3 regions of the Mesorhizobium sp. CNPSo 4670 genome follow, and region 2 is predicted to be linked to each of the others. Evidence: riboswitches for the same ligand, from Rfam matches in the RefSeq annotation. Region 2 holds a riboswitch; each other region holds the start of a gene.
What was found. Region 2 has a riboswitch for cobalamin ahead of AC0ZT5_RS13610 (aromatic ring-hydroxylating oxygenase subunit alpha). Riboswitches for the same ligand answer to the same signal wherever they lie in the genome.
Positions count from the first base shown of each region.

Region 1: another riboswitch for cobalamin. It lies ahead of metE (5-methyltetrahydropteroyltriglutamate--homocysteine S-methyltransferase); the one in region 2 lies ahead of AC0ZT5_RS13610 (aromatic ring-hydroxylating oxygenase subunit alpha).
Region 3: another riboswitch for cobalamin. It lies ahead of AC0ZT5_RS10320 (DUF1636 family protein); the one in region 2 lies ahead of AC0ZT5_RS13610 (aromatic ring-hydroxylating oxygenase subunit alpha).

Region 1 is NZ_JBWJFQ010000028.1:52,398-63,125, reverse strand. Features, by position in the region: gene AC0ZT5_RS31775 (serine hydroxymethyltransferase) at 91-1,434, shown strand; gene metK (methionine adenosyltransferase) at 1,479-2,675, shown strand; gene AC0ZT5_RS31765 (adenosine kinase) at 2,783-3,775, shown strand; cobalamin riboswitch at 5,247-5,447, shown strand; gene metE (5-methyltetrahydropteroyltriglutamate--homocysteine S-methyltransferase) at 5,567-7,891, shown strand; gene AC0ZT5_RS31755 (cytochrome-c peroxidase) at 8,185-9,240, opposite strand; partial or broken gene AC0ZT5_RS31750 (Ros/MucR family transcriptional regulator) at 10,003-10,337, shown strand; gene AC0ZT5_RS31745 (hypothetical protein) at 10,341-10,466, shown strand; partial or broken gene AC0ZT5_RS31740 (IS3 family transposase) at 10,677-10,728, opposite strand, start outside.
Region 2 is NZ_JBWJFQ010000006.1:231,199-241,926, forward strand. Features, by position in the region: gene AC0ZT5_RS13575 (ABC transporter substrate-binding protein) at 1-159, shown strand, start outside; gene AC0ZT5_RS13580 (carbohydrate ABC transporter permease) at 415-1,428, shown strand; gene AC0ZT5_RS13585 (carbohydrate ABC transporter permease) at 1,430-2,584, shown strand; gene bglA (beta-galactosidase BglA) at 2,589-4,253, shown strand; gene AC0ZT5_RS13595 (ABC transporter ATP-binding protein) at 4,295-5,407, shown strand; gene AC0ZT5_RS13600 (DUF680 domain-containing protein) at 5,483-5,722, opposite strand; gene AC0ZT5_RS13605 (DUF680 domain-containing protein) at 5,791-5,991, opposite strand; cobalamin riboswitch at 6,503-6,704, shown strand; gene AC0ZT5_RS13610 (aromatic ring-hydroxylating oxygenase subunit alpha) at 6,819-8,066, shown strand; gene AC0ZT5_RS13615 (FAD-binding oxidoreductase) at 8,147-9,247, shown strand; gene AC0ZT5_RS13620 (ferredoxin reductase) at 9,311-10,057, opposite strand; gene AC0ZT5_RS13625 (sulfite oxidase-like oxidoreductase) at 10,054-10,665, opposite strand.
Region 3 is NZ_JBWJFQ010000004.1:342,564-353,291, forward strand. Features, by position in the region: gene AC0ZT5_RS10310 (cobaltochelatase subunit CobN) at 1-2,307, opposite strand, end outside; gene cobW (cobalamin biosynthesis protein CobW) at 2,326-3,363, opposite strand; gene AC0ZT5_RS10320 (DUF1636 family protein) at 3,366-3,794, opposite strand; cobalamin riboswitch at 3,834-4,039, opposite strand; gene AC0ZT5_RS10325 (winged helix-turn-helix domain-containing protein) at 4,069-5,268, opposite strand; gene AC0ZT5_RS10330 (NADH-quinone oxidoreductase subunit A) at 5,599-5,964, shown strand; gene AC0ZT5_RS10335 (NuoB/complex I 20 kDa subunit family protein) at 5,955-6,536, shown strand; gene AC0ZT5_RS10340 (hypothetical protein) at 6,542-7,084, shown strand; gene AC0ZT5_RS10345 (NADH-quinone oxidoreductase subunit C) at 7,081-7,686, shown strand; gene AC0ZT5_RS10350 (NADH-quinone oxidoreductase subunit D) at 7,696-8,886, shown strand; gene AC0ZT5_RS10355 (NADH-quinone oxidoreductase subunit E) at 8,887-10,170, shown strand; gene nuoF (NADH-quinone oxidoreductase subunit NuoF) at 10,181-10,728, shown strand, end outside.

The sequences.
Region 1 (10,728 bases), on a different contig from region 2:
TGCAGCGACTCGAAGCGATGCAAAGCGAGCGGTCTAAAGGGTCTTGCCTGATCGTGAAATAGTTCAATCAAGTTGGAGCGCGATCCCTCGATGGACAATTCCGACGACCGCACCGCCCTACCCGACAGATGTGTGCCCTCGCGGTTGGCCGAGGTTGATAGCCGCGTTCACGAACTGCTTCTGAGGCAGGAGCGACAGGAGCGGACGACGCTCAAACTGATCGCTTCGGAGAATTTTGCCTCTTCGGCTGTGCTGGAAGCGACCGGCTCGATTTTCACGAACAAGTACGCCGAGGGGTACCCAGGTGCCCGCTATTACGAGGGAAACGAGATCGTCGATGAGCTTGAGAAGCTCGCCATTGAACGCCTGAAGGCGCTATTTGGCAGCGAACACGCTAACGTCCAACCTTATTCCGGCTCGCCGGCGAACCAAGCTGTGTATCGTGCACTTTTGAGCCCCGGAGACAAAGTGATGGGCTTGCCTCTTCCCAGTGGCGGTCATCTGACTCATGGATGGGCGGTCAACTTCTCAGGAACTGATTATAAACGCGTTCCCTATGGGCTTGACGAAGAGTCCCGGCAAATCGACTATGATCGCTTGCGCGAGACGGCCAAGCGGGAACGGCCAAAACTCATTTGGGTCGGCGGAACTGCTTACCCGCGTGTCTTTGACTACGCCACGATGGCCGAAATCGCGTCGGAGGCGGAATCCTATCTCGTGGCCGACATCGCGCACATCAGTGGCCTGATCGCCGCAGGAGCGCATCCCAATCCCGTAGCATATTGCGACGTCGTCAGCAGCACGTCTCATAAGTCAATACGGGGGCCCCGCGGGGGCTTCATTCTGTCAAAAAATGAAGATCGCTATCAAGCGCTCTATCATCCGGATAGCAAAGTCAATCTCGCCAAGCGACTAGATCGGGCGGTCTTCCCTCAACTGCAAGGCGGGCCTCATATGAATGTCATCGCTGCGCTAGCTGTCGCTTTGCAGGAAGCCGCGAACCCGTCCTTCCGTAGCTACGGTCAACAGATCGTCAAGAATGCCAAGTACCTGGCCCAGGGGCTCATGGAGCGAGGTTATGACCTGGTCACGGGCGGGACTGACAATCACATGCTGATCCTCGATCTTCGGGAGCGACCATTGCCCGGAAAGGCCTATGCCGAGCGACTGGCAAAGGCCGGCATCATTACGAACTTCAATATGGTTCCGGGCGACCGGCGGCATCCGGCGCTCACAAGCGGAATTCGGTTGGGGACGCCCGCGGTAACGTCCATGGGTATGCGCGACGCAGAAATGGTGCAGATCGCTGGCTTCATTGACTGCGTCCTCCGGCGGCCAGACGACCAAGGTCTCCATGCCCGCGTGCGAAAGGACGTTGCCGACCTGTGCACTGCGTTCGAGGTGCCGGGTATCACCGACAGGCAAGGCAGCTGAAGCAAAGCGCCCCGACAACTTTAACACCCGAAACGAGGCATTTCATGGCTAGGCAGTTCGTGTTCTCTTCCGAGTCGGTTGGCGCCGGCCACCCGGATAAGTTGGCCGATAACATCTCGGATTCCATCCTCGATGCGTTGCTCCGCTTCGATCCGAAAGCGCGCGTCGCTTGCGAAACGTTGGTGAAGACATGTGAAGCCTTGGTGAAGACAGGGACGGTCGTTCTCGCTGGCGAAATTACCAGCAATGCAAGGGTGGATTACAGCCAAGTTGCCCGCAATACGATTCTCGATATCGGATATGATGATGAGGCCATCGGTTTTGACGGCCGGCGGTGCTCCGTCGTTGTGGCCATCACCGAGCAGTCGCCCGACATCAGCCTGGGCGTTGACGAGGGCAGAGGGCAGGATCTCGACCAGGGAGCGGGAGATCAGGGCCTCATGTTCGGCTACGCATGCCGCGAGACCGATACTTTGATGCCTTTGCCGATCCAACTCGCCCACTGCCTGACAAAAAGACAGGCGGATGTGCGGAAGGCAGGAGAACTCAGCTGGTTGCGTCCTGACATGAAATCCCAGGTTTCGGTGCGCTATGAAGGCTTGCGCCCCATCGCATTGGACACCATCGTCGTGTCCACGCAACACGATGAGCAGGTATCCCAAGAGACGGTCCGCGAGGGCGTGATTGAGGAAATCATAAAGCCAGTCCTACCGCCCCAGCTGGACACCGAAGGCGTCCGAATTCTGGTCAATCCGACGGGGCGGTTCGTAGTCGGCGGGCCACGCGGCGACTGCGGCCTCACTGGGCGCAAGATCATAGTTGATTCCTACGGCGGGATGGGGCGCCACGGCGGCGGCGCTTTTTCGGGCAAGGACCCGTCCAAGGTTGACCGCTCGGCTGCCTATGCGGCGCGTTATGTCGCGAAGAACATCGTCGCTGCGGGACTTGCGGATATCTGCGAGGTGCAGATTGCTTACGCGATCGGCGTGGCCAGTCCGGTTTCCGTCATGGTCAATACATTCGGGACCGCGAGAATTCAGGAGAAAAGGATCGAGCAACTCATTCTTGAGCTGTTCGACCTCAGACCAAAGGGCATTATCAAGATGCTTGATCTCTTACGCCCGATATACCGCAAGACAGCGACATACGGGCATTTCGGCCGTGAAGAGCCTGAGTTCACCTGGGAGAGGACTGACAGAGCCGACGAATTGCGTCGCGAGGCAGGGCTCGCCGCCCCGTGAGGGCCGGCGCCGAGTCGATTGGGAAGCGAAAAGTCCATTCCAACTGGCCAGACCCGCGCCCGGCCAGCGTGGCAAGAAGCCGGCTCGGGTTTTTGGCGGAGACATTGATGCCGGATTATGACGTGCTTTGCATCGGCAATGCCATTGTCGACATCATCGCCCAGTGCGAGGAGGAATTCCTCGAAACCAACGGCATCATCAAGGGCGCGATGAACCTCATCGATACCCAGCGCGCCGAACTGCTCTACAGCCGCATGGGCCCGGCGATCGAGGCTTCCGGCGGCAGCGCCGGCAACACGGCGGCCGGCGTCGCCTCCTTCGGCGGCCGCGCCGCCTTCTTCGGCAAGGTCTCCGATGATGCGCTGGGCGAAATCTACGCGCACGACATCCATGCGCAGGGCGTCGCGTTCGACACCAAACCGCTCACCGGCGAGCCGCCGACGGCACGCTCGATGATCTTCGTCACGCCCGATGGCGAACGCTCGATGAACACCTATCTCGGCGCCTGCGTCGAGCTCGGACCGGAGGATGTCGAGGCCGATAAGGCATCTGGCGCCAAGGTCACCTATTTCGAGGGCTATCTGTGGGACCCGCCGCGCGCCAAGGAAGCGATCCGGCAGACGGCCAGGCTGGCCCACGCGGCAGGCCGCGAAGTATCGATGACGCTGTCGGATTCCTTTTGCGTCGACCGCTACCGCGACGAGTTCCTCGAGCTGATGCGCTCGGGCACGGTCGACATCGTCTTTGCCAACAGCCACGAGATCAAGTCACTCTACCAGACATCGTCCTTCGACGAGGCGCTGGCGCAAATCCGCAAGGACTGCAAGATCGCTGCCGTGACCCGCTCGGAAAAGGGCTCGGTCATCGTGCGCGGCGACGAGACCGTGGTCATCCAGGCGACGGCGATCCGGGAACTCGTCGACACGACCGGCGCCGGCGACCTCTACGCCGCCGGCTTCCTGCATGGCTACACGCAAGGCCGCGACCTCAAGACCTGCGGCGACCTCGGCTCACTGGCCGCCGGACTGGCGATCCAGCAGATCGGCCCAAGGCCGAGGCAGAACCTGCGCCGCGAGGCGGAGCAAGCCCGGCTGCTCTAGTTGGCGGCAAGACCAGATCCACCCGGTGCGAGCTGTTCAATGAACAGCGGGGGCAAAGAGGGATCTCAGGATCCGAGGCAGCAGGATCAAGGCTATATCGGCACCGTTCAAGACAGGCAGGTGGCGGCGCCCCTGACCCGATCACGCTCATCGTAGCTTGATTGGACGGGAACGTTGATGCCGCGCGTATAGAGGAGGGATCAACAGTCTCCTCTGAGGACTGCTGGGTTGCTGATGTTTCAATCTCGTCCCGACAAAGTGCAGCCCTCCGAATCCCGAAAGCGGAGTCGCATCTCCGCTCTCGAGGGGATCACCGTAGTGCCGTCAATGCCGCCTCGACATCTTTGCTTTCTACACACTCCAGGTGTGCATCAGGGGTGAGATGCAGCAACTCGGACTGGCCCAGCCAGCTGTCGGGTTGAGCGCGGCAGGAAGCACAGCGCCTCGCAGCGCTTTTCGACGCCCCGATATGTCCTGCAGAGGCATCGAAGGTCCTATCCATCGTAGCACTCCCTTCGGCCGCATGGGGCTTCTCCACCCGGCCTCATTTGCTGCGCGCTTCACCCGGCGGACAGCAGACCGCGAAGCCGCCACGGCCGCGAAAATCTCGTGATGGCAAATCGATTGCGCGACCGGCCCGCCATTTTGGCGAGACGTCCAGTGCAGTTGCCTGGCACCGACCTCGCCCCTCATCTCTTAACGGCATGTTTCCTCGTCCTCTCAGCCGGCCGAGCCTCCCGACAGCCGGATAGATGATGACGATCCCCTCCTGGAGAATGTCACGTTTGTAAAGCGTGACGGTCTACGCCGCCTTATTTCCTCCGGCTCTATCGCGTACCGTCTGCGGTTCTGCCGCGCTCGCGGCGAAACGCAGTCACTCTACCGTGCAACACACAATGGAAATACGACAGCCACACCAGAAATGGCGGGGTCTGCGTCAAAGCTTTTTAAGCAAACCCTCGAAGGCGAAACGGTATCTCTTGGTTTTGTGCGTCGAGCAAGCTTAGCCTTTTGGCGCTCTCACGCTTTGAGCGGGCTGGATATCCGCAGCTGGTCCCGTGTGTATGAGTGCAACGTGTGCAGAGCCGGATCTGCCAAATGCGGTCAGAAACTATCTGACCTGAGAAGAGACATGGTCACCTTGCCGATACGTCCATGCGTCTTGGCCTTTGGATTTCAGGAAGGCAGGGACGCGGGCCCCTCGATTCGGGTGAGGATAGCTATGGATGATCGCCCACATGGGATCGGATCGACGCCGCCGATTTGGCAGGCCGCGGGAGGTCGAACAGCGAGCCGACCGGAGTTCTCCATGTCTACTGGGCATCGGGCGGTTCAATGTGTGGTCTGATTTACCAGTCGATCAGCGCGTTCGCAGTTACTCGCTCTCGTTGCGGCCTTTGCAAAAACACCAACATTTCACATAATGACATAAACATTTCTTTATGCGGCATTGACACACGGTTCCCTGCTGTGTTTGTCTGGGTGCCGTGGTTCTCCGTACGGCATTGCCGCACGGAGCTAAGAGGGAAGCCGGTGCGAGGCCGGCGCTGCCCCCGCAACTGTTAGCGAGTGAGCCAACCCCACTCATGTCACTGAGGCGAACAGCCTCGGGAAGACGGGGAGAAGCGATGACCCCGCGAGCCAGGAGACCTGCCACGACGAACTAAGTCCACGGGCGGGGTGTCTCGGTGGCCGCAGCAGTCCGGCGTTCGTGCCGGTCTACGAGGCGCCTTCTTGTCCCCCACGCCCCAACCATCGGGGTATGGCATGACTGTCTCTCAGCAAATTCCTGTGGCAACGCTCGGTGTGCCGCGGTTCGGTCGCCGGCGGGAACTGAAATTCGCGCTTGAAAGCTACTGGTCCGGAAAATCTTCCGCTACTGACCTTCTCACGACGGCGAAAGCGCTGCGTGCCGCCAACTGGGAAGAGCAGCGCGATCGCGGCGTGTCGAAAATTCCGTCGAACGACTTCTCGCTCTACGACCATGTGCTCGACACTGCAGAAATGGTCGGCGCGGTGCCGTCCCGATACGCCTGGAGTGGCGGCGAGCTTCCGCTCGACATCTACTTCGCCATGGCGCGCGGCGACCAAGGCCAGACGGGGAGCTGCGGGCACTCTGATCAGGAGCGTGCGGCTGGCCCTGCCCTGACCGCGATGGAAATGACCAAATGGTTCGACAACAACTATCACTACATCGTGCCGGAACTCGACGATGATCAGACGTTTGCCCTCTCGTCGACGAAACCGGTTGATCACTTCCTCGAGGCTAAAGCCCTCGGCATTCATACACGCCCAGTCATCCTTGGACCTGTCACCTTCCTCAAACTGGCGAAGTCACCTGCCGAGGGTTTCAATCCCATCGCGCTGCTGCCGCGGCTTCTGCCCGTCTACGAGCAGCTCCTGCGGGGGTTGAAACTGTCGGGAGCCGATTGGGTGCAGATCGATGAGCCAGCCCTTGTCCTGGATCTAAACCCGAACGAACGAGCTGCGTATGAATTTGCCTATGGGCAGCTGTCGAAGGCCACTCCCGAACTGAAGATCATGCTGGCTACCTATTTCGGTGCGCTGGGGGACAATCTCGAGACGGCGATTTCGCTGCCAGTGGCCGGCCTGCATCTCGATCTTTCGCGCGCTCCCGAGCAGTTGGAGAGGGTTGGTCGGCTTGCGCCTAAGGACCTGGTGCTGTCGCTTGGCTTGATCGATGGCCGCAACGTCTGGCGCGCGAACCTGCCTGCCATTCTCGACCGCATCAAGCCGATCGTCGCCGGCTGGCCCTTGGACCGCGTCGAAATTGCACCTTCGTGCTCGATGCTGCATGTGCCCATGGACCTTCGCATGGAGACGGCACTTGATGCCACTATAAGCTCGTGGCTCGCCTTCGCGGCGCAGAAGACCGACGAACTGGTGGTGCTGGCGAGGGCGCTGTCCGAAGGCAGGGATGTAGTGGCACACGAGTTGACAGCTTCTGCCGAGGCTGCCGCTGCTCGCGCAGCGTCCGCAAAGGTCCATGATCCGCTTGTTGAAGGTCGGATCGCCGGCATCGACGATAGCATGAAGCAACGAAAGAACCCTTTCCTCGTGCGTTCCACGGTCCAGGCCCGCACGCTGAGCCTGCCCCCGTTCCCAACGACCACCATAGGATCATTCCCGCAGACGACTCGGGTGCGCAAGGCCCGCTCCGCCCACAGGAAGGGTGAGCTCAGCTATCTCGACTACGACAGCTTTCTGCAGAACGAGACCAAGACTGCCATCCGCTGGCAGGAGGAGATCGGGCTGGACGTGCTGGTGCACGGCGAGTTCGAACGAAACGACATGGTACAGCATTTCGGCGAGAAGCTGTCCGGCTTCGCCTTCACCCAGCATGGCTGGGTGCAAAGCTATGGCTCCCGCTACGTGCGTCCCCCGATCATCTTCGGCGATGTATCGCGCCCCAATCCGATGACGGTGCGCTGGTGGGAATTCGCCCAGTCGCTTACGCAAAAGCCAGTCAAGGGAATGCTCACAGGCCCTGTGACCATTCTTAACTGGTCTTTTGTCCGCGACGACATTCCGCGCTCCGAGGTCTGCCGCCAGATCGCCCTCGCCATTCGCGATGAAGTGACGGACCTGGAAAGATCTGGCGCAAAGATAATCCAGATTGACGAGGCGGCGTTTCGCGAAGGCTTGCCGCTGCGCAAGTCCGACTGGCAAGTCTATCTGGACTGGGCGGTCGAATGCTTCCGGCTGGCCTCGACGGGTGTAGAGGACGCGACCCAGATCCACACTCACATGTGTTATTCGGAGTTCAACGCGATCATCGACGCGATCGCTGAGCTGGACGCGGATGTAATTTCGATTGAGACATCGCGCTCGGCGATGGAACTGCTGGACGCCTTTACGAGCACCAAATATCCGAACGAAATCGGGCCCGGAGTCTATGACATACACTCACCGCGCATTCCAGAAGTCGCCGAGATTTCGGCCCTCCTCATGCTTGCACGCGAGCGGCTCTCCGACCGGCAACTTTGGGTAAACCCGGACTGCGGCCTCAAAACGCGCAAATGGGATGAGGTCCGCCCTGCCCTCGTGAACATGGTCGCTGCAGCACGCGCCCTCCGGGATAGAGTGCAGGCCTGAGGCTTTGCCAAGTTGTCGTCGTATGGTGCGTCACCGGCCACCTGGGTGACGCAAATTCCGCGAACCGCCTGGGTTGGCGGAACGTCCTATCAACCGCCTTAGATGAGCTGTCTGAATATTATCTGGCCGCCTCACCTTGGACACTGGCATGGTGCCATCGCGTCGGGCAGACGACGGAAGCGTCGTCTGCCCGTTGATATTAAATCGGACACCTGGTGTTTGTCGCGACCGCCTCGCGGTCTCGCCTCAGTGATGTTCCGTTATACCGTTGGGCTCTCCGAAGCTCAGTCCACTTACTTTCCCAATATCTGCGAGACAGGTCGAGGCGTCGTCGCGGTTTCGGCCGGTAAGATGGGATAGACAACGTCGGGTACTGTTCCGGTCAACGCGTTAAGGAAGGCGACAAGCCGGTCGATTTCTTCTTTCGTCAATTCTTGGCCGAGCTGTGTCTTTCCCATGATGGCGACGGCCTGTTTCAGATCCCACACCTTGCCCGAATGAAAATACGGCGCAGTGAGTGCTACATTGCGCAGCGGCGCCACGCGGAAAACATAAGAATCCTCCGCCTTATTGGTGACTGCAAATCGGCCCTTGTCCCTTTCCGGCAGGACCTCGGGGCTGGGCTTTTCGACAAGGCCGAACGGGTAGTAACCGTCCCCACCTACGTTGACACCGGCATGGCAAGACGCGCAGCCTTTGTCCATGAAGAGCGCCAGACCCTGCTTCTGCTCGGGAGTCATTGCGGCATCATTACCATTGAGGAAATCATCAAAGGGGGCTGGCGTGACAAGCGTCGCCTCAAAGGCTTCGATTGCCTTGGCGAAGTTTTCGAAGGTGACCCGGTCGGCTTCATCTGGGAAAGCTGTGTTGAACCACTCGACATATTGCGGCATCGACTTGAGCGTGGCGATCAGTTGATCCGGCGTGTTGGCCATTTCGCCACTGGCTTGCACTGGACCCTTGGCTTGAGCCTTGAGGTCTTCGGCGCGACCATCCCAGAACTGCGCAATGTTGAAGACAGCGTTCAAAACCGTGGGCGCGTTGCGCGGCCCTTTTTGCCAACCATGGCCGATTGAAGTCTCACGATTGTCATCGCCCCCGGTGGCCAAGTTGTGGCACGAATTGCATGAGAAAACGCCTGATGACGAGACGCGTGGATCGAAGAACAATGCCTTGCCGAGAGCGATTTTCTGCCAGGTGATCGCGTTGTTGGTGACTGCCGGCGTGATGGATGGCAAAGCCTTGAAAGTGGACAGTGCTGTTTCTCTGAGGTGTTCGGGGATCGCTTGATCAGCAAAAGCGGCGGCTGCCAACAAGGCTACTGCCGTCATAGTCAACAGGACTTTCATAGATAATCTCTCCGCGTATTGGTTGGCAGCCATTTTGGGATATGAGATTCGTCAACGCTCTGCGCTGGATCAGTTGAGGAAAGGATCGGATTGTCTGACCGGCAATCCCCACGACAGAAGCCCCAGCGGCCGGAAGTGAGCGCCTTTCTCGATTGGGCTGAAATTCTTGGCACCGATCGCCAGCCCCGAAGCTGGCGCCGAGCCGTATGTCGGATTCTGTTACCCGCCTTCTACTGTGAAGAACTCAGGTCGGCATAGCGCGACGTTTCGATGTTTGGGACGAATTATCCGTTACGCAGCAAATTCTTCTCGACCTCCAGCGGCTGCTGAATGCTTCCGGTCCATTGAACCTTTGCTGCATGGAACCTGCCTTAACGTCTTCCGGGCAGTGCAGAATGTCACAGCCACCGCTGTTTCAAGAGCAAACACCCGCGCGGATCCCCTCAGGTAGGTTCCAGCGGTCCGCTCCCCAATCCTGGCCGAGGTAACGACCCACCAAGATGATGAACCTCAGCCGCTCAATGACTCTCGAACGGATATTCGGTATTTATTCCTCACGTGCACGCCACGGCTTTCGATTGCTCGGCGCGGTCATCAGGAACGTCCGATGAACAGCGAAGGGCGAGTACGGCGCTATGATTGGCACTAATGGATAAGCACTCGCATTAATTCGCTCTCGAGACATTCGTTGTTTTCAGCAACAACCGGTACCATGCGACGCTTCACCGACCGACTATTTTCACCCGCCGTCTGGAGTGTTTCGTGACAGAAGAACCCGAAACAAACATCGACACCCTTGTCGAGCTCACCGCCGATGTCGTATCTGCCTATGTCTCCAACAATCCAGTCCCGGTGGGAGACCTACCCGGTTTAGTCAACCAGGTGCATGCAGCGCTCAAAGACAAGGCGGCGGGCCCTGCGCAGAACAGCCGGAGGCTCTCAAGCCTGCGGTACCAGTCAGGAAATCGGTGACACCCGACTACATCACTTCCCTTGAGGACGGAAAAAAATTCAAGTCGCTGAAGCGCTATCTGTCGACTCACTATGGACTAACGCCGGATGAATATCGCGCCAAATGGGGCCTGCCGGCGGATTAACCTATGGTCGCGCCGAATTACGCCGCGGCGCGCTCGGCCCTGGCCGAGACGATGGGGCTCGGCCGCCAACCGAAGGAGCCGGAAACGGCCGAGCCGGCAAAGCGGCCGCGCAAGAAGGACGCACCTTAATTGGCAATCGAGGTTCGATCTCAAACCTATAGGATCGGCGTAATCTGTGCCCAGCGGACTTATCAGAAGGCGGGCAAACCCGCCCTTCCTTCCAACCATGAACTTCACGTTGCCCCCGCTTCTACCCAGTTTCAGGTCATTTCGGGGGTGGGTTGTGCTCTCCTGGGCGGTGAAGCGACATGGCCTGCTGCCGGTTTTTCGGACACCAGGTTAAGCTAACATAGCTTTCTCCTCGAACTCGACAGGGCTCATATAGCCCAAC
Region 2 (10,728 bases):
CTCGCCAATGCCTCGACCTTCCGCTTCGACGGTTCCGACCTGATGCCCGGCAAGATCGGCGCCGGCGCCTTCTGGACCGGCATGATCGACCTGGTCGGCGGCAAGTCCGCGCAGGATGTCGCCACCGACATCCAGAAGAGTTGGGACGCGATCAAGTAGGCGGCTGTCAAGTAGCGGCCCGTCCGGCTCGGCGATCAAACGGCCGAGCCTGCCATTCTCGCACTGGATCCGGACCTGCCGGCCCGGATCCGACGGCGGCCCGTGCTGCAGCCTTTCGTCATGAGCGCATCGACATAAAGCGCGATCGGCATGCGAGCAGGTTTCCGCCGCCGAAGACGCTCCAACAACTGAATCGGCGCCTGGTCCCGTCACCAAGGTCATTCCTTGTCGGATCATGCGCAGGGAGAGGGACCCATGGCGGCTCAGATTTTCTCGGCCATATTCGTCATCATCGTCGGGGTCGGCGGTTGCGTCGCCTATTTCTGGGGCGCCAACAAGCTGGTCGACCTGATATTCCCGTCGCGCGGCGTCGCCGGCGCCGCTGCCATCGACAATCTGCGCCGGCAAGGGCTGGTCAGGCCGTGGCTGTTCGTCGGTCCGGCGATGATCATCCTGACCATCTACCTCATCTATCCGGTGGTCGAGACGCTGCGGTTGTCGTTCCTCGATCGCGGCGGCATAAACTTCGTCGGCCTCGCCAACTATGAATGGGCCTTCGGCGATCGCGAGTTCCGCAACTCGATCCTCAACAACATCGTCTGGCTGGCGGTGGTGCCGGCCGCCTGCACCTTCCTCGGGCTGATCATCGCCGTGCTCACCGACAAGATCTGGTGGGGCACGGTCGCCAAGAGCCTGATCTTCCTGCCTTTGGCGATCTCCTTCGTCGGCGCCAGCGTGATCTGGAAATTCATCTACGAGTACCGTGGCGAGGGCCAGACCCAGATCGGCCTGCTCAATGCCATCATCCAGCATTTCGGCGGCCAGCCGCAGGTCTGGATATCGTTGCCGTTCTGGAACAATTTCTTCCTGATGGTGATCCTGATCTGGATCCAGACCGGCTTTGCCATGGTCATCCTGTCTTCGGCCTTGCGCGGCATCCCGGAAGAGACGCTGGAAGCCGCCGTCATCGACGGCGCCAATCCGTTCCAGATATTCTGGAAGATCATGGTGCCGCAGATCTGGGGCACGATCGCCGTCGTCTGGACGACGATCACCATCCTGGTGCTCAAAGTGTTCGACATCGTGCTGACCATGACCAACGGCCAGTGGAACAGCCAGGTGCTGGCCAATCTGATGTTCGACTGGATGTTCCGTGGCGGCGGCGATTTCGGCCGCGGCGCCACCATCGCCATCATCATCATGATCGCGGTCATTCCGATCATGGTCTGGAACATCCGCCAGGCGAACAAAGAGACGGGAGGACATTGAGATGGCCGTTGCGACCGGAAATTCCTTCGCCAGCCGCTTCGGCGTCCATATTGCCGTCCTCATCTTCGTCGCCATCTGGACCATACCGACGCTCGGCATCCTGGTCTCGTCGCTGCGCGACAAGGACCAGATCATCGCCTCGGGCTGGTGGAATTCGTTCTCAAGTTCCACCCAGACGGAAGCCGGCCGGCTGCCGGCTGCCTCGATGCAAGTCGAAAAGGACGGCAAGTTCGTCCTTCAGGGCAACGTCTTCGGCAACAGCGCTGTCCGCAACATCAGCGCTTTCGGCGTCAAGTCGGCAGCACCGACGCAATACCCCGCCGGCACATCGGCCGATCTCGGCGACGGCGTCACCCTGCAGCTCAATGCCGACGGCAGTTTCATCATGCAGTCGCCCAAAGCCTTCGAAGGCGATCGCGGCCAGCGCATCTACTACGCTTCCTCGGCGCCGCCGAAATTCACCACCGACAACTACAAGACCGTGCTGTTTTCGGAAGGCATCGGACGGTCGTTCATGAACTCGCTGACCGTCACCATACCGGCGACCGTCATCCCGATCCTGATCGCCGCCTTTGCCGCCTACGCCCTAGCCTGGATGCGCTTTCCCGGCCGGGCGCTGCTGATCGCGGTCATCATCGGCCTGCTGGTGGTGCCGCTGCAGATGTCGCTGATCCCTCTGTTGAAGCTATACAACGGCGTCGGCGCTTTCTTCGGCATGCCGTCGAAAACCTATCTCGGCATCTGGCTGGCGCATACCGGCTTCGGCCTGCCCTTCGCCATCTACCTGCTGCGCAGCTACATTGCCGGCCTGCCACGCGAAATCATGGAATCGGCGCGTATCGACGGCGCCAGCGATTTCGAGATCTTCGTCAAGATCGTGCTGCCGCTGTCGTTCCCGGTGCTGGCCTCGTTTGCCATCTTCCAATTCCTGTGGGTATGGAACGATCTGCTGGTCGCGATGGTTTTCCTGGGTACGGAAGCAGACCAGATCGTGCTGACCGCCAAGCTCAATGCGCTGCTTGGCTCACGTGGCGGCGACTGGGAGATCCTGACGACATCGGCTTTCGTGACCATCATCGTGCCGCTGATCGTGTTCTTCTCGCTGCAGCGCTATTTTGTCCGCGGGCTGCTTGCCGGCTCGGTGAAAGGAGGCTGAGACCATGCAATCCGCTTTGAAGGCCAGTTCGAAGCCTGACCTCGCCGTCGATCGCGACTGGTGGCGAGGTGCGGTGATCTACCAGATCTATCCGCGCAGCTACCAGGACTCGAACGGCGACGGCATCGGCGACCTGAAGGGCATTATCGGCCGACTCCCCTACATCGCGGCTCTCGGCGCGGATGCCATCTGGATCTCGCCATTCTTCAAATCGCCGATGAAGGATTTCGGCTACGACGTCACCGATTACTGTGACGTCGATCCAATGTTCGGCACGCTGGCCGACTTCGACGCGCTGACCACCGAGGCACACAGGCTGGGCTTGAAGGTGATGATCGACGAGGTGCTGTCGCACACTGCCGACAACCACCCATGGTTCAAGGAAAGCCGGTCGAGCCGCACCAACCCGAAGGCGGACTGGTATGTCTGGGCGGACGCCAGGCCGGACGGCACGCCGCCCAACAACTGGCTGTCGATCTTCGGCGGCTCGGCGTGGCAATGGGACACCAGCCGTCAGCAATATTACCTGCACAACTTCCTGGCCGAGCAGCCCGATCTTAATTTCCACAACCACGAAGTCCAGGACGCGTTGCTCGACGTCACCCGCTTCTGGCTGGAGCGCGGCGTCGACGGCTTCCGCCTCGACACCATCAATTTCTACTTCCACAGCCAGGGCCTGGAAAACAATCCGCCGCTGCCGCCCGAGCAGCGCAACGACCAGACCGCACCCGCGGTCAATCCCTACAACTACCAGGACCATCTCTACGACAAGAGCCGTCCGGAAAACCTCGGCTTCCTCGAACGCTTCCGCGCCTTGCTCGATGAATATCCGGCTACCGCCGCAGTCGGCGAAGTCGGCGATTCGCAGCGTGGGCTGGAAGTGGTGGCGGCCTATACGGCCGGCGGCAAGCGCGTCCACATGTGCTACTCGTTCGACTTCCTGGCGCCGGAGAAAATCAGTGCAGCCAAGGTCCGCTCTGTGCTGGAATCGTTCGGCAAGGTTGCCAGCGACGGTTGGTCGTGCTGGGCCTTTTCCAACCATGACGTGATGCGCCCGGCCTCGCGCTGGGCGGCAGGCGAAACCGACCCGACCGCGTATCTCAAGGTCATCTCAGCGCTGCTGATGTCGCTGCGTGGCTCGGTCTGCATCTACCAGGGCGAGGAGCTTGGGCTCGGTGAGGCCGACCTCCGCTTCGAAGATTTGCAGGACCCCTACGGCATTCGCTTCTGGCCGGAATTCAAGGGCCGCGACGGCTGCCGCACACCGATGGTGTGGGACGGCAGTGCCAGGAATGGCGGCTTCTCCTCGGCCAAGCCATGGCTGCCGGTGCCGGCCAAGCACCTGTCGCAAGCGGTCAATGTCCAGCAGGGCGACGAGAGCTCGCTGCTTGAGCACTACCGGCGCTTTCTCACCTTCCGCCGCGCCCATCCGGCGCTGGCCAAGGGCGACATCACATTCATCGAAAGTGAGGGCGATACGGTCGCCTTCACACGCCGAGCGGGCAATGAGCAGGTCGTCTGCGTCTTCAATCTGGGAGCCAGGCCAACCAAGATTGACCTTGGCAACCGATCGCTGCACCCTTTGCCGGGACACGGATTTTCGGGGCAGGCGAGCAGTGGCTCCATACAGCTCGACGGCTACGGCGCCTGGTTCGGGCGCATCGACTGAATTTCAGATCACTTGAATTTCAAATCACTGGGAGGAAACCAATGGCCGATGTCACGCTAAGACAAGTGAAGAAGTCCTACGGCAATCTGAACATTCTCCACGGCATCGACCTCGATATCAAATCGGGCGAGTTCATCGTCTTTGTCGGCCCGTCGGGCTGCGGCAAGTCGACATTGCTGAGGTCGATCGCCGGGCTGGAGGAAATCACCTCCGGCGAACTCAAGATCGCCGGCGAGGTCGTCAACGACGTGCCGCCATCGAAGCGGGGCATCGCCATGGTGTTCCAGTCCTACGCGCTCTACCCGCACATGACCGTCTACGACAACATGGCGTTCTCGATGAAGATCGGCAAGGAGAACAAGGCCGAGATCGACCGCCGCGTGAAGCAGGCGGCGGAAATCCTGCAGTTGACCAAATATCTCGACCGCCTGCCCAAGGCGATGTCAGGTGGCCAGCGCCAGCGCGTCGCCATCGGCCGCGCCATCGTGCGCAATCCGAAAGTGTTCCTGTTCGACGAGCCGCTGTCGAACCTTGACGCGGCACTGCGGGTCGCCACCCGCATCGAGATCGCCAAGCTCAAGGAATCGATGCCCAACACGACCATGATCTACGTCACCCACGACCAGGTCGAGGCGATGACGCTGGCAGATCGCATCGTGGTGCTCAAGGAAGGTCATATCGAGCAGGTCGGCACGCCGATGGACCTCTACAAGAAGCCCGGCAACCTGTTCGTCGCCCAGTTCATCGGCTCGCCGGCCATGAACATTCTGCCGGCTACCATCGACAAGACCGGAAACCCGACCGTCGTCAGCCATGTCGGCGGGCGCAAGGCAAGCGTGCCGATCGCGACGCCGGCTTCGGCAAAGGGTGCTGCGGTGAGTTTCGGCGTGCGGCCGGAAGATCTGATCATCGCCAGCGGCACGGAGTATCTGTTCGAGGGGACGGTCGACTATGTCGAGCAACTCGGCGAGGTCCAGCTTGTCTATGTCGACATCGGCCGCGCCGACCTGCCCCTGGTGACCAAGCTGCCTGGCAATGTCGAGGTCAAACGCGGTGCGACGCTGCGGCTGAGCGCGGATGCGAACGACCTTCACGTCTTCGACGCGGACGGGCACTCCTTCTCGCTCCGTCAGCCGGAAGTAAAGGCGGCTTGAGACAGAACCAAGTCTCGACACGAAAAGAGCGGCGGGCCAGGCCCGCCGCTCTTTTTTGGAAATCAACTTCGGCTGTTAGCGATTGCCGAAGAGGTCGCGGTCGGCGCTCTGAGGGGCGGACTTCTCTACGTCACCCGACAAATTGAGCAGCTTGCCGACGAACCCACCGCTGTTGCGGATCGAGCCCGTCTGCGAGTTGTCAACCGAACCGACCGCAGGCTGGTTTGCGCCGTTCGAACCGTAGTTGTCGCTGGCGGCGAAAGCGCTGCCGGAGATCGCCAGGACGGCGGCAGCAGCAAGCATGATCTTCTTCATTTCAAGTCTCCTGAATTCTGGTTTTCGCCAGGACGGCGGCAGAGCCCGCCGCCCCTGGGAATCGGCTGTTAGTTGTTGCCGAAGAGGTTACGGTTGCTACCCTGGGCAGGCGTCTGAGCAGCCGGCTCCGACTTCTTGGTCGAAGCGGTGTACGAGCTGTCGACAGCAGCGGTGGCTGCCGGGGCATTCGAACCATAGTGGTCGCTGTTCGCGAAGGCGCTGCCGGAAATGGCCAGAAGGGCGGCGGCAGTGAGGATGATCTTTTTCATTTTTTGGTACTCCAGTATTTCTTATTTTTGCCGTCCGTCTAGCGGCGTGTCTTGGGAAGAAATCGCGTCGTTCGGACAGCCCCGATGTGGGAGAGCCATCCAGTCATTTCCAATCACGAAGTTGTTCCGCGTGGACCAAGAATCCACCACTTGAAATTGTGCCAGGGGTTTCCACACTCAATGTTTTTCTAGTTATATCAAATAGTTGTACAAAACAGGCACCCCGATCACCAACTGTGTCGGAGGCCCAGCGTTCACACGTCCTGCACGCACCGTCAACAGAAACGAACCGTTCGGTTCGATTTTAGAGGCTGCTAATAGTCACTTTTCGATACCGATAGCCTTCTTTGCTTCCCGACAAGCGGGCAGATTCGGCGATATTGCAGCCGGCTATGGTTGCCCAAGAGATAGGGCTTCCGCTCCGCGATCGCCGACCGGAACGTTTCTCAAACGTGTCGCGCCGCATGGATACGATGTCGTTTTCATGCCGATGGCGCGCCCGCGATCGTGATTAGATCATGCCATCTCAGGTGCCGCTTCGTGACGGCGAGGCGGAGAATTGGGAAGCCGGTCAGAATCCGGCGCTGCCCCCGCAACGGTGGTGGAGTTCAAGTCGCAACGGGAGACCACTGGGCAATCGCCTGGGAAGGTGTCGCGATGGTCCGCAAGGACAACTCCAGAGCCCGGAAACCAGCCCGAGATGTCTAGACTCGACTGATCGCGGTGGGCGGTCAAGAGGTGGATAGTGCATGTCCGGCGGATCGCCGGCCTGCGTCCAATCCTTCCTCCGTCACCACCAGTTCAGTCCTTAGAAACGAGGACAGGACATGGATGCTCGCAACGACATGCTGAGGCTCTTGAGTGGGCGCCGGCAAGGCTTTTCGCTGGAACAGCCCTTCTACACCGATCCAGATTATTTCAAGCTCGACATGGAGCTGATCTGGTATCGCGACTGGCTGTTCATCGGTCATGATTGCGAGTTGCCGAAGCCGGGCAGCTACATCACGGCGCAGATTGGCGACTATCCAGTCGTGCTTGTCCGCGACCAAAAGGGCAATATCAACGCCTTCCACAATTCCTGCCGCCATCGCGGCAGCCGCGTCTGCAATTCCGACAAGGGCACGGCGGCAAAGCTGGTCTGCCCCTATCACCAATGGACCTATGAGCTGGACGGAAGGCTGTTGTTTGCCAGGCAGATGGCCGACGGTTTCGACAAGAGCCAGTTCGGCTTGAAGCCAGTCGCCTGCGAAAGCGTCGGTGGCTACATTTTCATCTGCCTGGCCAAGGAGCCGGCGGATTTCGCACCGATGCGCGCGATGATCGAGCCCTACCTTTTGCCGCACCAGCTGCGCGAGGCCAAGGTGGCGTTCGAGTCGACCATTGTCGAGAAGGGCAACTGGAAGCTGGTCTGGGAAAACAACCGCGAGTGCTATCATTGCGCCGGCAATCATCCGGAGCTCTGCAAGACGTTTCCGGAGGCACCCACGGTGACCGGCGTGCAAGGCGCCGACAGCGACCCGGAAATGCTTGCGCACTGGGCGAAATGCGAAGCAGCCGGTCTGCCGAGCAAATTCCGCATCGACCCGGCCGGACAGTACCGCGCCACCCGCGCGCCGCTGCTGCGCGACGCCGTCAGCTACACGATGACGGGAAAGCGTGCAGTCAAGAAGAACCTGTCCGACAACGTCTCAACCGACCGCATCGGTTCCTTGCTGCTCTATCACTATCCGACGACCTGGAACCACATTCTGGGCGACCACGCCGTCACCTTCCGGGTGTTGCCGATCAGCGCCACGGAGACCGCGGTGACGACCAAATGGCTGGTTCACAAGGATGCGGTCGAGGGCGTCGATTACGATCTCGAAGAACTCACCCATGTCTGGACCGAGACCAACGATCAGGACCGCCGCATCGTCGAGGAAAACGCCTTCGGCATCCTGTCGCCCGCCTACGAGCCCGGCCCCTATTCGGAGCTGCATGAGGGCGGCGTCATCCAGTTCGTCGAGTGGTACGCGTCGTTCATAGGTCCGCGCCTTGCCGAAGGCGGCCGGCCGGCGCTGCGCAGCGTTGCCTAGTGCATGTCGCGCAAAAGTGCGCACCGGTTTTGAGACCTCGACAAGCACAGGGCAAGAGTGAGGACAAGAGGATGAATGCGATGACGGATCTCGGCCTCTATCGCCATCTCGACCAGATGACGCCCTGGAACGACAGGCTCCAGGTGCTGGAAGTGATCGGCGTCAGCGACGAAGCGCCTGATGTGAAGACCTTCACCTTCCGCTCCGACAACCAGACCTGGTTCCGCTACAAGCCGGGCCAGTTCGTGACGCTGGAACTGCCGACCGCCGAGGGACCGCTGATGCGCACCTATACGCTGTCGTCTTCGCCATCGCGGCCGTTCTCGATCGCAGTGACGATCAAGGCGCAAGCGGGCAGCATCGGCACACGCTGGATGTTCGACCATCTGACGCCCGGTTCGCACGTCAAGGCCTATGGGCCGACCGGCGACTTTTCGCTGCACAGCCACCCGGCGGCCAAGTACCTGTTCATTTCAGCCGGCTCTGGAGTGACGCCGATGATGTCGATGCTGCGCTGGCTGAACGACTGCGCGCCATGGACCGATGTCGGCTTCGTCAACTGCGCACGGCGCCCGGAAGAGATCATTTTCCGCAAGGAGCTCGAACTGCTCGGCAGCCGCATGCCGGGCCTGTCGCTCGGTTTCATGATCGAGGAGCGGTCCAGCCGCGAGGGCTGGTTCGGCCATATGGGCCGCATCGACGCGATCCGGCTGCCCTTGCTGGCGCCCGATTTCCGCGAGCGCGAAATCTTCTGCTGCGGCCCCGATCCCTTCATGCGCGCCGTGCGCGGCATGCTGGACGCCGCCGGCTTCGACATGACGAAATACCACCAGGAGAGCTTTGCCGCGCCTGTTGTGGAGGAGATCCCGGCACCGTTCACCTTGCCGGCGGAAGACGGCGCCGCGGTTGTCGTCGAAGCCGCGACGCCGATCCGGTTTTCGCTTTCGGATGTCGAGGCCGAATGCGTCGCCGGCCAGACCGTGCTGCAGACGGCCCGCGCCTCGGGCGTGCGGATTCCCGCCGCCTGCGAGTTCGGCCTTTGCGGAACCTGCAAGGTGAAGAAGATCGCGGGCGATGCCGAGATGAGCCACAATGGTGGCATCCTCGATCACGAAATCGACGACGGCTTTATCCTCGCCTGCTGCTCGAAGCCGCTTTCGGCGCTCGAAATCGAGGCGTGACCGGCGGGCGATGCCAGGCCTCAGAACGACGACTACGAGAAACGCCTCGAAAGGCCGTGTCGTTCAAACCCCGTAGCGCTCGGTGCGGATGATCTCCGCTGCGACGCCTGCATCGATCAGTGCTTGGGCGGCGGCCGAAACGAAGGCGTTGGAGCCGCAGACGAAGGCGATATCAGGCGGTCCGGGCAGGTGCGCCATGGATTGCACCATCATGGCAACGTCCACCCGCCGCGAATAATCGGCTGGACGGCGTGCGGCTTCGCGCGTCAGGGTCAGCACCAGGTCGAAGCCGTCCTTGCGATCGTCGAGGGCAACCAGTTCGTCACGAAAGATCACTTCGTCCCAGACCCGCGCTGAAAAGACCAGGGCGACGGGCACGCTCGAATTGCGCTTGGCGCGATGACGGACCATCGACATCAAAGGCACGACGCCCGAACCACCCCCGACCAGCAAGACCGGTCCGCCATCGTCATCGGGCCAGATGAAATGCCCGCCGAGCGGCCCGCGAAGTTCGACCTCGTCGCCAATTGCTGCGACGTCGTGGAAAAAGGGCGAGACCTCGCCATCGTCGAGTTTTTCGATCGCCAGTTCGATCACCCCGCCGTCTCCGGGCGCGGAGGCAATGGAATAGGAGCGGCGAGCCTGATAGCCGTCGGGCGCCGTCAGCCTGACGTCTACATGCTGACCGGCAAGATAGGTGAAAGGCCGCGATAGCTGGAAAAAGAAGCTGGTGACACGCGGCGTGCGCTTTTCGACACGGACGATCCTGACTGTCTGCCAGGGCGATTGTACTGCCGCTGCGTCGCTCATGGATCGTTCGTGTAGCGCTGCTCGCGCCAAGGGTCGCCATAGATGTGATAGCCGCGCAATTCCCAGAAACCCGGCTCATCGCGCTCGGTGAACTGCAGGCCGTTCAGCCATTTGGCCGATTTCCAGAAATAGAGATGCGGCACCAGCAGCCGCGCCGGGCCGCCATGGTCAGGCGTGATCGGCTTGCCTTCGTAAAGCAGAGCCACCATCGCCTTGCCGGCGGTGAGGTCCTTCGTCGGCACGTTGGTGGAATAGCCGTCGAAGGAATGCGCCAGCGTGAAGGCGGTCGGCGGCTCGATGCCGGCATCGGCGAGGATGTCGTCAACAAGCACGCCTTGCCATGGCGTGTCGAATTTTGTCCATGCGGTCACGCAATGGATGTCGCGCGTCATCTTGGTCAAGGGCAGCGCGTTGAACTCGGCCCAGTTCCATTTCTTGATCGGCCGCGGCCCGTGCTTCAGCGTGAACGACCAGTCCTCGGTGCGCACCCGCGGTGTCGGGCCGGCTGACAAGACCGGAAATCCCTGCTCGAGATATTGCCCGGGCGGGATGCGCGCATCGCCGTCGATCGGCGGGCGCCGTCCTGAAGAAAAACCTCGGGTGACCATCGCGGCAATCCCCCTGCATCAGACCACTATCGACCTTATGCAATGTTCTCGAAGATGCCGTGG
Region 3 (10,728 bases), on a different contig from region 2:
ACGGCCATCGAGCGCTGCGAGCAGCGCCGCCTTCTCGGCTGCCGCGCTTTGACGTCGGATGGCGTCAGGCTCGTCCTCGGAGGCGCGGCCGTAGATATGAAGCCCGTCCTTGATGGCGAAATCCTTGAGGTCGCAAAGCCAGGCGTCGATGCGGCGCAACGCCTCGTCGGGCGCGTCGGTCTTGGCGACGCCCGCTTCGGACGCGAGGCCGGTCTTCTGGGCGGTGTCGACGATCAGCTTTGCCAGACGATCTCGGCGGCGGCGGTCGAGCCCATCGGCCTGGGCATACTCGTCGACCAGCCGTTCGAGCCTGTGCTGATCCTCGTCCAGTCCGGCGCCGGTCAGCGGCGGCGGCAGATGGCCAAGGGTGACGGCGGCGATGCGCCGCTTGGCCTGTGCGGCTTCGCCGGGGTTGGAGACGATGAAGGGATAGATCACAGGCAGCGGGCCGGTGACGATCTCGGGAAAGCAGTTTTCCGAGAGCGCAACCGTCTTGCCCGGCAGCCATTCCAGCGTGCCATGGGCGCCGACATGGACAAGCGCATGAACGCCGAGCGACTTGCGCAGCCACAGGCCGAAAGCGATCAGCGCATGGCGCGGCGGCAGCGTCGGGTCGTGATAATCGGCGCGGCGGTCCGACGAGCGGCCGCGATCGGGGGCGAGCGCCACGGTGATGTTGCCGAAGGTGGCTGCGCGGAAGGGGAACTGCCTTGAACGCTGGTGTTCCTTCCCACCCCCCTCTGTCCTGCCGGACATCTCCCCCGCAAGGGGGGAGATCGGGCCCTTATCTCTGCTTTCGCCAATTACAACGATAGCCGGGAGAGAGCCGTCTGTGGAACTGCTAATCTCCCTCCTTGCGGGGGAGATGTCCGGTAGGACAGAGGGGGGTGCCTCGCACAAACCAGTCTCGTCTTGCGCCTTCCCCCAAGCAGCCTCTACGGCAGCCGTTGCCACCCTCGGCAATTCTGTCGAACGGTCGAGATAATCCGCCAGCTTCAGCCCTTGCCCGACCACTTCCAGCAAATCCAGCAACTCACGCGGCGTTTGCGGTATCCCGTCAACGGCATAGCCCTGTCCCTTGAGGTCATGCAGCATCGCCAGCACGCTGGACGGCACGTCGAGGCCGACGGCATAGCCGGTGCGGCCGGGAGCACTCGGGTAGTCGGGGATCAGGATGGCCAGCTTGCATTGGGCGCGCGGCGTTTCTTGCAACCTGATGAAGGCTGCGACACGGTCCGCGACTTGCGCCACACGATCGGGCTCCGGCCGGTTGGCGAAGGCGCGGTGACCAAGTGCGGGATCGACCTCGCTCTCGCCCTTGAAGGAAATGGCGCCGGCAAGGATGCGGCCGTCGAGTTCGGGCAGCACGACATGCATTGCGAGGTCGGCGGGCGCCAGGCCACGCTGGTTGTTTTCCCAGATGTCGCGTGAGGTGGTGGCGACGATGACCTGGAACACAGGCACGCCGGCGCGGTCGAACAGGGTTTCGACGCCGGGTTCGGCTCCGGACGCGAAGGCGGTCGCGGTGATGATGGCAGCGGGCTTCAGTGCGGCCAGTGCGGTTTCCACAAACGCCAGGGATGCCGGTTCCTTGAGGCTAGAGACGAAGATGGGGACCGGGTTGATGCCGCGCTGCCTGAGCGCTTCAAAAAGGGCGTCGATCGGTGCGACATCGGCGGCCAGCAGCATCGAGCGGTAGAACAGGATGGGGATCACAGCGTTTACCCGCCCCTCGAGGGGGAAGGGGACGACGCCGCGGCCCGGCTCATAGTAGCCAGCCTTCGGTACCGCGACAGGCGCCGAAATTGTTGCTTCAGACCCGGCCAGCCGCGCCAGCTTCTGCACCAGCGCGCTCATATTGGCCGGGCCGCCCTCGCGAAAATAGTCGAGCAGGCCGTCCAGTTCTTCGCGCGGCAGTGTCGAGGCCTCGATCAGGCGCAGATCCTCGTCGCGGCATTCGCCGGGCAGCAGCGCCAGTTTTATGCCGCGCGCGCGGGCGGTCGAGGCAAGCTGGTCGCAGCCGTAACGCCACCAATCGTAGCCGCCGAGGATGCGCACTAGGATGACCTTGGCGTGGCGGGCGACGCTGTCGACCCAGAGGTCGACGGACATGGGATGGCGCAGGTCACGCAGGGCCGCCAGCCGCATCGAGGGTGGGCGGCTGGCATCGGCCTTCCACGCCGCCGCCAGTCCGGCAAGATCGCTGTCGGTGAAGGACAGGGCCACGATATCCGCCGGCGTCTGCCGCAGATCGACCGGCTCGGCGAGATCGTCGAGCGAGGCGGAGGTCGTGGTGAGGATGTGCATCGCGGCCCGTGGTTTGCGTCAGCCGGCGAGTATACGCTCGATCGCCGGGCGGTTCAGCCCCTTGAGGCCGATGACGACGAGACGCGAGCGGCGGTCATCGCCGGCCGTCCAGGCGCGGTCATAGTAGTGATTGACGCGCGGTCCCACGGCTTGCAGCAAGAGCCGCATCGGCTTGCCGCCGACCTCGACGAAGCCTTTCACGCGCAGCACGTTTTCTTCCTCGGCGGCGGTAGCAACGCGCTTTGCCAGCTCATCCGGATTGGCGATCGAGGCAATGTCGATGACGAAGGAATCGAAGTCGTCGTGCTCGTGGTCAAGTTCGTCGTCGTGATGGGTCTTGCGGTTCTCGATGTCGTCTTCGACGGCAAGACCAAGGCCGAGCAGCACCGAGGGATCGACCTTGCCCTGTGACGTCGGCACGATCTTCACAGCGCGAGCGATGTGCTCGTTGATGATGGCGTTGGCGCGGGCGGAGTCGGCGGCGTCCATCAGGTCGCTCTTCGACAGGATGATCAGGTCGGCGCAAGCGATCTGATCCTCGAACACTTCCTCGACCGGATCGTCGTGATCGAGCGTCTGGTCCTGCGCACGCTGTGCCTGAAGGGCGTCCATGTCGTTGGCGACGCGGCCCTCGGCGAGTGCGGGACCGTCGACCACGGCGATGACACCATCGACGGTCACCCGGCTCTTCACCGTTGGCCACTGAAAAGCCTGGACCAGTGGCTTGGGCAGAGCGAGACCTGAGGTCTCGATCAGGATATGGTCGACCTTCGGCGTCAGCGACAGGATCTGGTCGAGCGCCGGCACGAAATCGTCGGCAACGGTGCAGCAGATGCAGCCATTGGCCAGTTCGACGATGTTTTCCTCAGGGCACGTGTCGATGCCGCAGCCCTTCAGGATCTCGCCGTCGATGCCAATGTCGCCGAATTCGTTGACGATGATGGCGATCCGCTTGCCACCGGCGTTTTCCAGGAGATGGCGGATCAGCGTCGTCTTACCGGCGCCGAGGAAGCCGGTGACGACGGTGCAGGGGACGCGGGAGACGGAAGCAGTCATGATCAGTCCTTCAGCAGGTCGAGGGGAGGGATGCGGGCCACGAGGCCGCGCTTGAGGCTGTCGGGACGGCCGCGCCATGGGATCAGGCCGTCGGTCGAGGTGGCGAAGAGTTTTGCGCCAGTGACGAGGTCGGCACCGCTGGTTGCAGTCAAGTCGCCGAAGACGTAGCTCCAGCAGCCATCGCGCAGGATGGCGGCACTGAGCCGGCGCTTGCAATTGCCGAGGCATTCGACGCTGCGGACGCGGATGTCTTCGCCAGAGGCGGCGCGGCGCGTGTCGTCCGCCAGAAGTTCGCCGGCGCGGGGATGGGCATCGGAACCGGTTTCATCACGACAGGAGGCACAGACGATGACGGTCACGCCGGCAAGGGCATCGGTCGCGCCGGACGAATTGTCCGCTGTGCCAGCGGAATAACTGCTGTCGTGGTCCAAAAATCGGGCTCCTTGCCCGGAAACCCGCCGGGCGATCGGATTCTATAGTCGCAGACGGCAGGTCTCCTGGCTCGCGGGTCATCGCCTTGGGTAGCCGCCTTCCCGGGATCATCCCAGTGGCTTTCGGCCTCGGCTCTTCGCTTACAGTTGCGGGGACAGCCGCGGATTTGAAATCGGAATTTCGCACCGCATTCCCTCTTGGCTCCTCTCGTTGAAGAGAAGAGACCGTCTGGAGCTGATTTAGGCTTTTGCGGGTAGCGGTGTCAACGCGGGCTTACGACACGGTCAAGTCGGCCAGCGCCGGACCCAAATCACCGGCTGATGTCACTTCTATACGCTCAAGGCCGAGCCAGCCCTGCATCTGCTTCAGTTCCTCGAAGAGTTCTGCTGCGGTTTCAGGCGGCGCGCCGGGCTCGGCATAGGCCGCATGAACGCGCAAGACACCGGCCGGCCGGTCGGCCTTGAGGTCGACTCGCGCCACGATCCTGTCGCCGAACAGGAACGGCAGGACGTAGTAGCCGTATTGGCGCTTTTCGGCCGGGGTGTAGATCTCGATGCGGTAGTGGAAATCGAACAGCCGCTCGGTGCGCGACCGTTCGAAGACGACCGGATCGAACGGCGCCAGCAGGGCGCGGGCCTCGATTTTCCGCGGCAGACGGGCGTCGCTGTGAAGGTAAGCCGGCTTGTCCCAGCCTTCGACACGCACCGGCAACAGCTCGCCGAGTTCGACCAGTTCCTCCAGTCGGCCCTTCATGTCGGCTGGGGATAGGCGGAAATAGTCGCGCAGGTCGCCTGATGTCGCGATGCCGTGGGCGCGGGCCGAGATACGCAGCAACTCGCGGTGCGCGTCCTCGGCGGCCGGCACCGGCAGGTCGAGGATCGCCTGCGGCAGCACGCGGTCCGGCAGATCGTAGAACCGCTCGAAACCGCGGCGATGCGCCGTGGTGATGCGCCCGGCCCAGAACAGCCATTCGAAGGCATGCTTGGCATGGCTCCAGCCCCACCAGCCGCCCGAACCTTTCTGGCCTTCGAGCGCGGAAGCGGCGATCGGACCGCGATCGGCGACTTCCCTATAGATTTCCTCGATGTAGCCAGCGTGTTCGCGGCCCCATTTTGCCAGGCCGAGATACATTTCATCGCCGCGCTCGGCCCGCTGCATGCGCCAGCGCATCAGCGGATATGTCTCGACCGGCAGGAAGGAGGCTTCGTGCGCCCAGTATTCGAACACCGTGCGCTTGCGCGTTACGGCCGCATTGTCGAGCAAGGCGAGCGGGTAGGGGCCAAGGCGCGAATAGAGCGGCATATAGTGGGCGCGCACCACCGCACTGACGGAATCGATCTGCAGCAGGCCGGTCCGGGCCAGCACGCGGGCGAAATGGCGGCGGTCGGGCGTACCAGCGGGGCGGGGATCGAGAAACCCCTGGGCGGCGAGCGCGATGCGCCGGGCCATGGCAAGCGAGATCTTTTCCTTCATTCGGATGGGACTCTGATGGTGTCAGCTGACGTTTTGGCTGGTGATTCCGGCCCATGCTAGCAGGGTTTTGGCGGCAACCATGTCAGGAGACAAAAGTGGAGTAAAAAACGAAGGAAATCAAACAGGAGCGGATCGGACCTGTTTCCTCGGATATGCCGTCCAGCACCGCGTTTTGAACAAGGTTTGACTTGCTTCGCTGGAAGTGCTGCGCTAACCCTCGCCGCGTTGCAGCATAGGCCCTTAAAACGGTTCAGCGGTTAAACTGTCACGCTTCCGCATTAGGGTCCGGTGCTGTAATCAACGTGGATTGGCGCCAACGGAAAGCCGAGCATGAACGCACTTCTAGGTTCATACCTGCCCATCGTCCTGTTCATCGGCGTGGCACTGGTCGTCGGGCTGGCGCTGCTGGCCGCCCCCTTCCTGGTCGCCTACCGCAATCCCGATCCCGAAAAGCTTTCCGCCTACGAGTGCGGTTTCAACTCGTTCGACGACGCCCGCATGAAATTCGACATCCGTTTCTACCTGGTGTCGATCCTGTTCATCATCTTCGATCTGGAAGTGGCTTTCCTGTTTCCGTGGGCGGTGTCCTTTTCGAAGATCGGCATGCTCGGCTTCTGGTCGATGATGGTCTTTTTGGCGGTGCTGACCATCGGCTTTGCCTATGAATGGAAAAAAGGAGCGCTGGAATGGGATTGAACGACAGTTCCGGCACGCTCGTCGCGCCGAAGCCCAAGGGCCTGATCGATCCCAACACCGGCAAGCCGGTGGGGTCCGACGATCCGTTCTTCCTCGAGATCAACAACGAATTGGCCGACAAGGGCTTTCTCGTCACCTCGACTGAGGCGCTGATCACCTGGGCGCGCAGCGGTTCGCTGATGTTCATGACGTTCGGCCTCGCCTGCTGCGCGGTCGAGATGATCCACACTTCGATGCCGCGCTACGATTCGGAACGGTTCGGCGTTGCGCCGCGCGCGTCTCCGCGCCAGTCCGACATCATGATTGTCGCCGGCACGCTGACCAACAAGATGGCGCCGGCGCTGCGCAAGGTCTACGACCAGATGCCGGAGCCGCGCTACGTCATCTCGATGGGCTCCTGCGCCAATGGCGGCGGCTACTATCACTATTCCTATTCGGTGGTGCGCGGCTGCGACCGCGTCGTGCCGGTCGATATCTATGTGCCCGGCTGCCCGCCGAGCGCCGAAGCGCTGCTTTACGGCATTCTTCTCTTGCAGAAGAAGATCCGACGCACCGGCACGATCGAACGGTAGTCGTCATGGGCAAAGAGCAAATTATCTATGGCAACCCTGAGCCTTGGCTGGGGTTAACGTTCAAAACCTTGGATCAGCGATTCGACGTATATGAATCGGATAAGCGGTTTTATTCTTCCGAGTTCTCAACTGATACAAAATTTGGAGATGCTGGTCTCGGTATCGACATCTTATTGAATGACTGGGAGGCCAAGCCCACAGGCGACCCCCGAGCAGTTTTTTATTACGGTGACGTGAGACTGCGGTCGCTCGGTGATCGAACTAAGAATCTAGTTGCAGAAATGTCGGCCAGGCTTTCGTACAGGGGCTCGTCCGCCAATGGAGCGGCAAGCGAAAAATTGTTTGTGGAATGCGTTGCGCTGAATGGCGACCCGGCAAATCTGGAGGCCCGGCCGCTTGTCGGAAAGTTATTTTTTGGCGAACCGGGTGGTGACGATGAATGTCAAATTTTTTTGACCATTGATGCGGTTAAAGAGAGCGGCTGGTTTGGTGAGAAAGACGCGGACGACTCGTGCAAGGTCTTAGGTTGGTTGGCGAGGTTGTCATGACCGCATCCCTGAGCGAACTGTCGACCTATCTCGGCGAGAAGCTGATCGGCCGCGTGAATGACGCGGCGATCGCTTACGGCGAACTCACCGTCCATGTCGAGCCGCGCAATCTGGTCGAGGTGATGACCTTCCTGCGCGACGACGCGCGCTGCCTGTTCATCTCGATCATCGACGTCTGCGGCGCCGATTATCCGTCGCGGGCCAAGCGCTTCGACGTCGTCTATCACCTGCTGTCGCCGAAGCAGAACGTGCGCATCCGCGTCAAGGTCCAGGCCGACGAGGAAACAATGGTGCCGTCGATCACCGGCGTCTATCCCGGCGCTGACTGGTTCGAGCGCGAGACCTACGATCTTTATGGGGTGCTGTTCTCGGGCCATCCCGACTTGCGGCGCCTGTTGACCGATTACGGTTTCGAAGGCCATCCACTGCGCAAGGATTTCCCGCTCACCGGCTTCGTCGAGGTGCGCTACGACGACGAGGCCAAGCGCGTCATCTACGAGCCGGTCGAGCTCAAGCAGGAATTCCGCAATTTCGATTTTCTCTCGCCATGGGAAGGGACGGATTACGTCCTGCCGGGCGATGAAAAAGCCAAGACGAATTGAGGCGCCAGAATGGCCGAAACCTCCGTCCGCAACTTCAACATCAATTTCGGCCCGCAACACCCTGCGGCGCATGGTGTTTTGAGGTTGGTTCTCGAACTCGATGGCGAAGTCGTCGATCGCGTCGATCCGCATATCGGGCTGCTGCATCGCGGCACCGAAAAGCTGATGGAGGCCAAGACCTATCTGCAGGCGATCCCCTATCTCGATCGGCTCGACTATTGCGCTCCGATGAACCAGGAGCACGCCTTCGCGCTGGCCGCCGAGCGCCTGCTCGGCATCGACGTGCCGAAGCGCGGCCAACTGATCCGCGTGCTCTACTGCGAAATCGGCCGCATCATGTCGCACATCCTCAATGTGACGACGCAGGCGATGGACGTCGGCGCGCTGACGCCGCCGCTGTGGGGCTTCGTCGAGCGCGAAAAGCTGATGGTGTTTTATGAACGCGCCTCCGGCTCGCGCATGCATGCGGCCTATTTCCGCCCCGGTGGCGTCCACCAGGACCTGCCGCAGAAGCTGGTCGAGGATATCGGCAAGTGGATTGATCCATTTCTAAAGTCGATCGACGACCTCGATCAGTTGCTCACCGGCAACCGCATCTTCAAGCAGCGCAATGTCGACATCGGCACGGTTTCGCTGGCCGATGCCTGGGCCTGGGGCTTTTCGGGCGTGATGGTACGAGGTTCGGGCGCGCCCTGGGACCTGCGCAAGTCGCAGCCCTATGAATGCTATTCGGAGATGGATTTCGACATTCCGATTGGCAAGAACGGCGACTGTTTCGACCGTTACCTCGTGCGCATGGAAGAGATGCGCCAGTCGGCCAAGATCATGCGCCAGTGCGTCGACCTTTTGCTCGGCAAGGAAAGCACCGGCCCCGTGTCGAACCTCGACGGCAAGGTGGTGCCACCGAAGCGCCAGGCGATGAAGCGCTCGATGGAAGCGCTGATCCATCACTTCAAGCTCTACACCGAGGGCTACCGCGTGCCCGCCGGCGAGGTCTATGCGGCGGTCGAAGCGCCAAAGGGCGAGTTCGGCGTCTATCTCGTGTCCGACGGCTCCAACAAACCCTACCGCTGCAAGCTGCGGGCGCCCGGTTTCGCGCATCTGCAGGCGATGGATTTCCTCTGCCGCGGCCACATGCTGGCCGACGTCACCGCCGTTCTCGGCTCCCTCGACATCGTGTTTGGTGAGGTCGATCGCTAAATGTCAGTCCGCCGTCTCGCAGAAGCCAGCGTCCAGCCAGCGTCCTTTGCCTTCAACCGGGCGAACGCGGCGGCGGCGAAGCAATGGCTCAAGAAGTACCCCAAGGGCCGTGAGCAGTCGGCCATCATTCCGCTTTTGATGCTGGCGCAGGAGCAGGAAGGCTGGGTGACGAAGGCGGCGATCGAGACGATTTCGGACATGCTCGGCATGCCCCGTATCAGGGGGCTGGAAGTAGCCACCTTCTATACGCAATACCAGCTGAGCCCGGTCGGCACCCGCGCCCATATCCAGGTCTGCGGCACCACGCCCTGCATGCTGCGCGGCTCGGAAGCACTGATGGATGTGTGCCGCTCCAGGATCCATCACGACCAGTTCCACACCAACGACAAGGGCACCTTGTCGTGGGAAGAGGTCGAGTGCCTTGGCGCCTGCGTCAACGCGCCGATGGTGATGATCTTCAAGGATACGTTCGAGGATTTGACGCCCGAGCGGCTGGCCGAAATCATCGATCTCTATGACGCCGGCAAGGGCGCTTCGGTGACGCCCGGACCGCAGGACGGCCGCACCGGCTCGGAGCCGGCCTCCGGCCTCACGACCCTGAAGAGCGAAAAGGCGATCCTCAAGTCGACCCGCGACAGGGAAGCCAGGGAGGCAACCAAGGCCGCGAAGGCGGCGCCCGACGCGATAATCGCCACGGTCGCGCCCGCTGCCTCCCCTGTCGCGCCGTCCAATGCCAGCAAGCCGAAGACCGATGCGCCTGAAACCAGCCCGGCGTTGAAGACGCCTTCAAAGACCAAGGTCGCGCCGGCAGTTGAAAAGGCGGCGAGCGTTTCGGCCCCACTGCATTCGGCCGCCAATGCCAACAAGGCGGCCCCCGAAGTCGAGCAGGTTTCCAAGCAGCGCAATGGTCCGAGGACCAAGGCCGAGCCGGCAGCCGCCTTCAAGGCGCCGGAGGTCAAGGTGCCAGCCGCGAAGGCTGAGAAGCCGGCCAAGCCGTCGCTCGAGGACAAGAACCGCCCGGCCGGCATCGAGAGGCCGGCGCTGGTCGACGACCTCAAGTTGATCTCTGGTGTCGGCCCGAAGATCGAGGGCGTCCTGCATTCCCTGGGCATTTTCACCTTCTCGCAGGTTGCTTCCTGGAAGAAGGCCGAGCGCGAGTGGGTGGACGGTTATCTCGCTTTCCACGGCCGCATCGATCGCGACGACTGGGTCAAGCAGGCCAAGGCGCTCGCCAAGGGTGGCGTCGCCGAATACATCCGCGTCTTCGGCAAGAAGCCGGTCTGAGGGACGAAAAATGCTTCAGGACAAAGACCGCATCTTCAACAACATCTACGGCCTCTTCGACAAGTCGCTGGCCGGCGCGATGGCGCGCGGCGCCTGGGACAACACGCCCGGCATCGTCGCCAAGGGGCGCGAGTGGATCGTCAACGAGATGAAGGCATCCGGCCTGCGCGGGCGTGGCGGCGCCGGCTTTCCGACGGGCCTGAAATGGTCGTTCATGCCCAAGCAGAGCGACGGCCGGCCGAGCTACCTTGTCATCAATGCCGACGAATCCGAGCCCGGCACCTGCAAGGATCGCGACATCCTGCGCAATGACCCGCACACGCTGGTCGAAGGCGCGCTGCTCGCCGGCTTCGCCATGGGTGCGATTGCCGCCTACATCTATGTTCGCGGCGAGTTCATCCGCGAGCGCGAGGCGCTGCAGCGGGCCATCGACGAGGCCTACGAAGCCAAGCTGATCGGCAAGAACAACACGTCCGGCTACGACTTCGACATCTACATGCACCATGGCGCCGGCGCCTATATCTGCGGCGAGGAGACGGCGCTGCTCGAAAGCCTCGA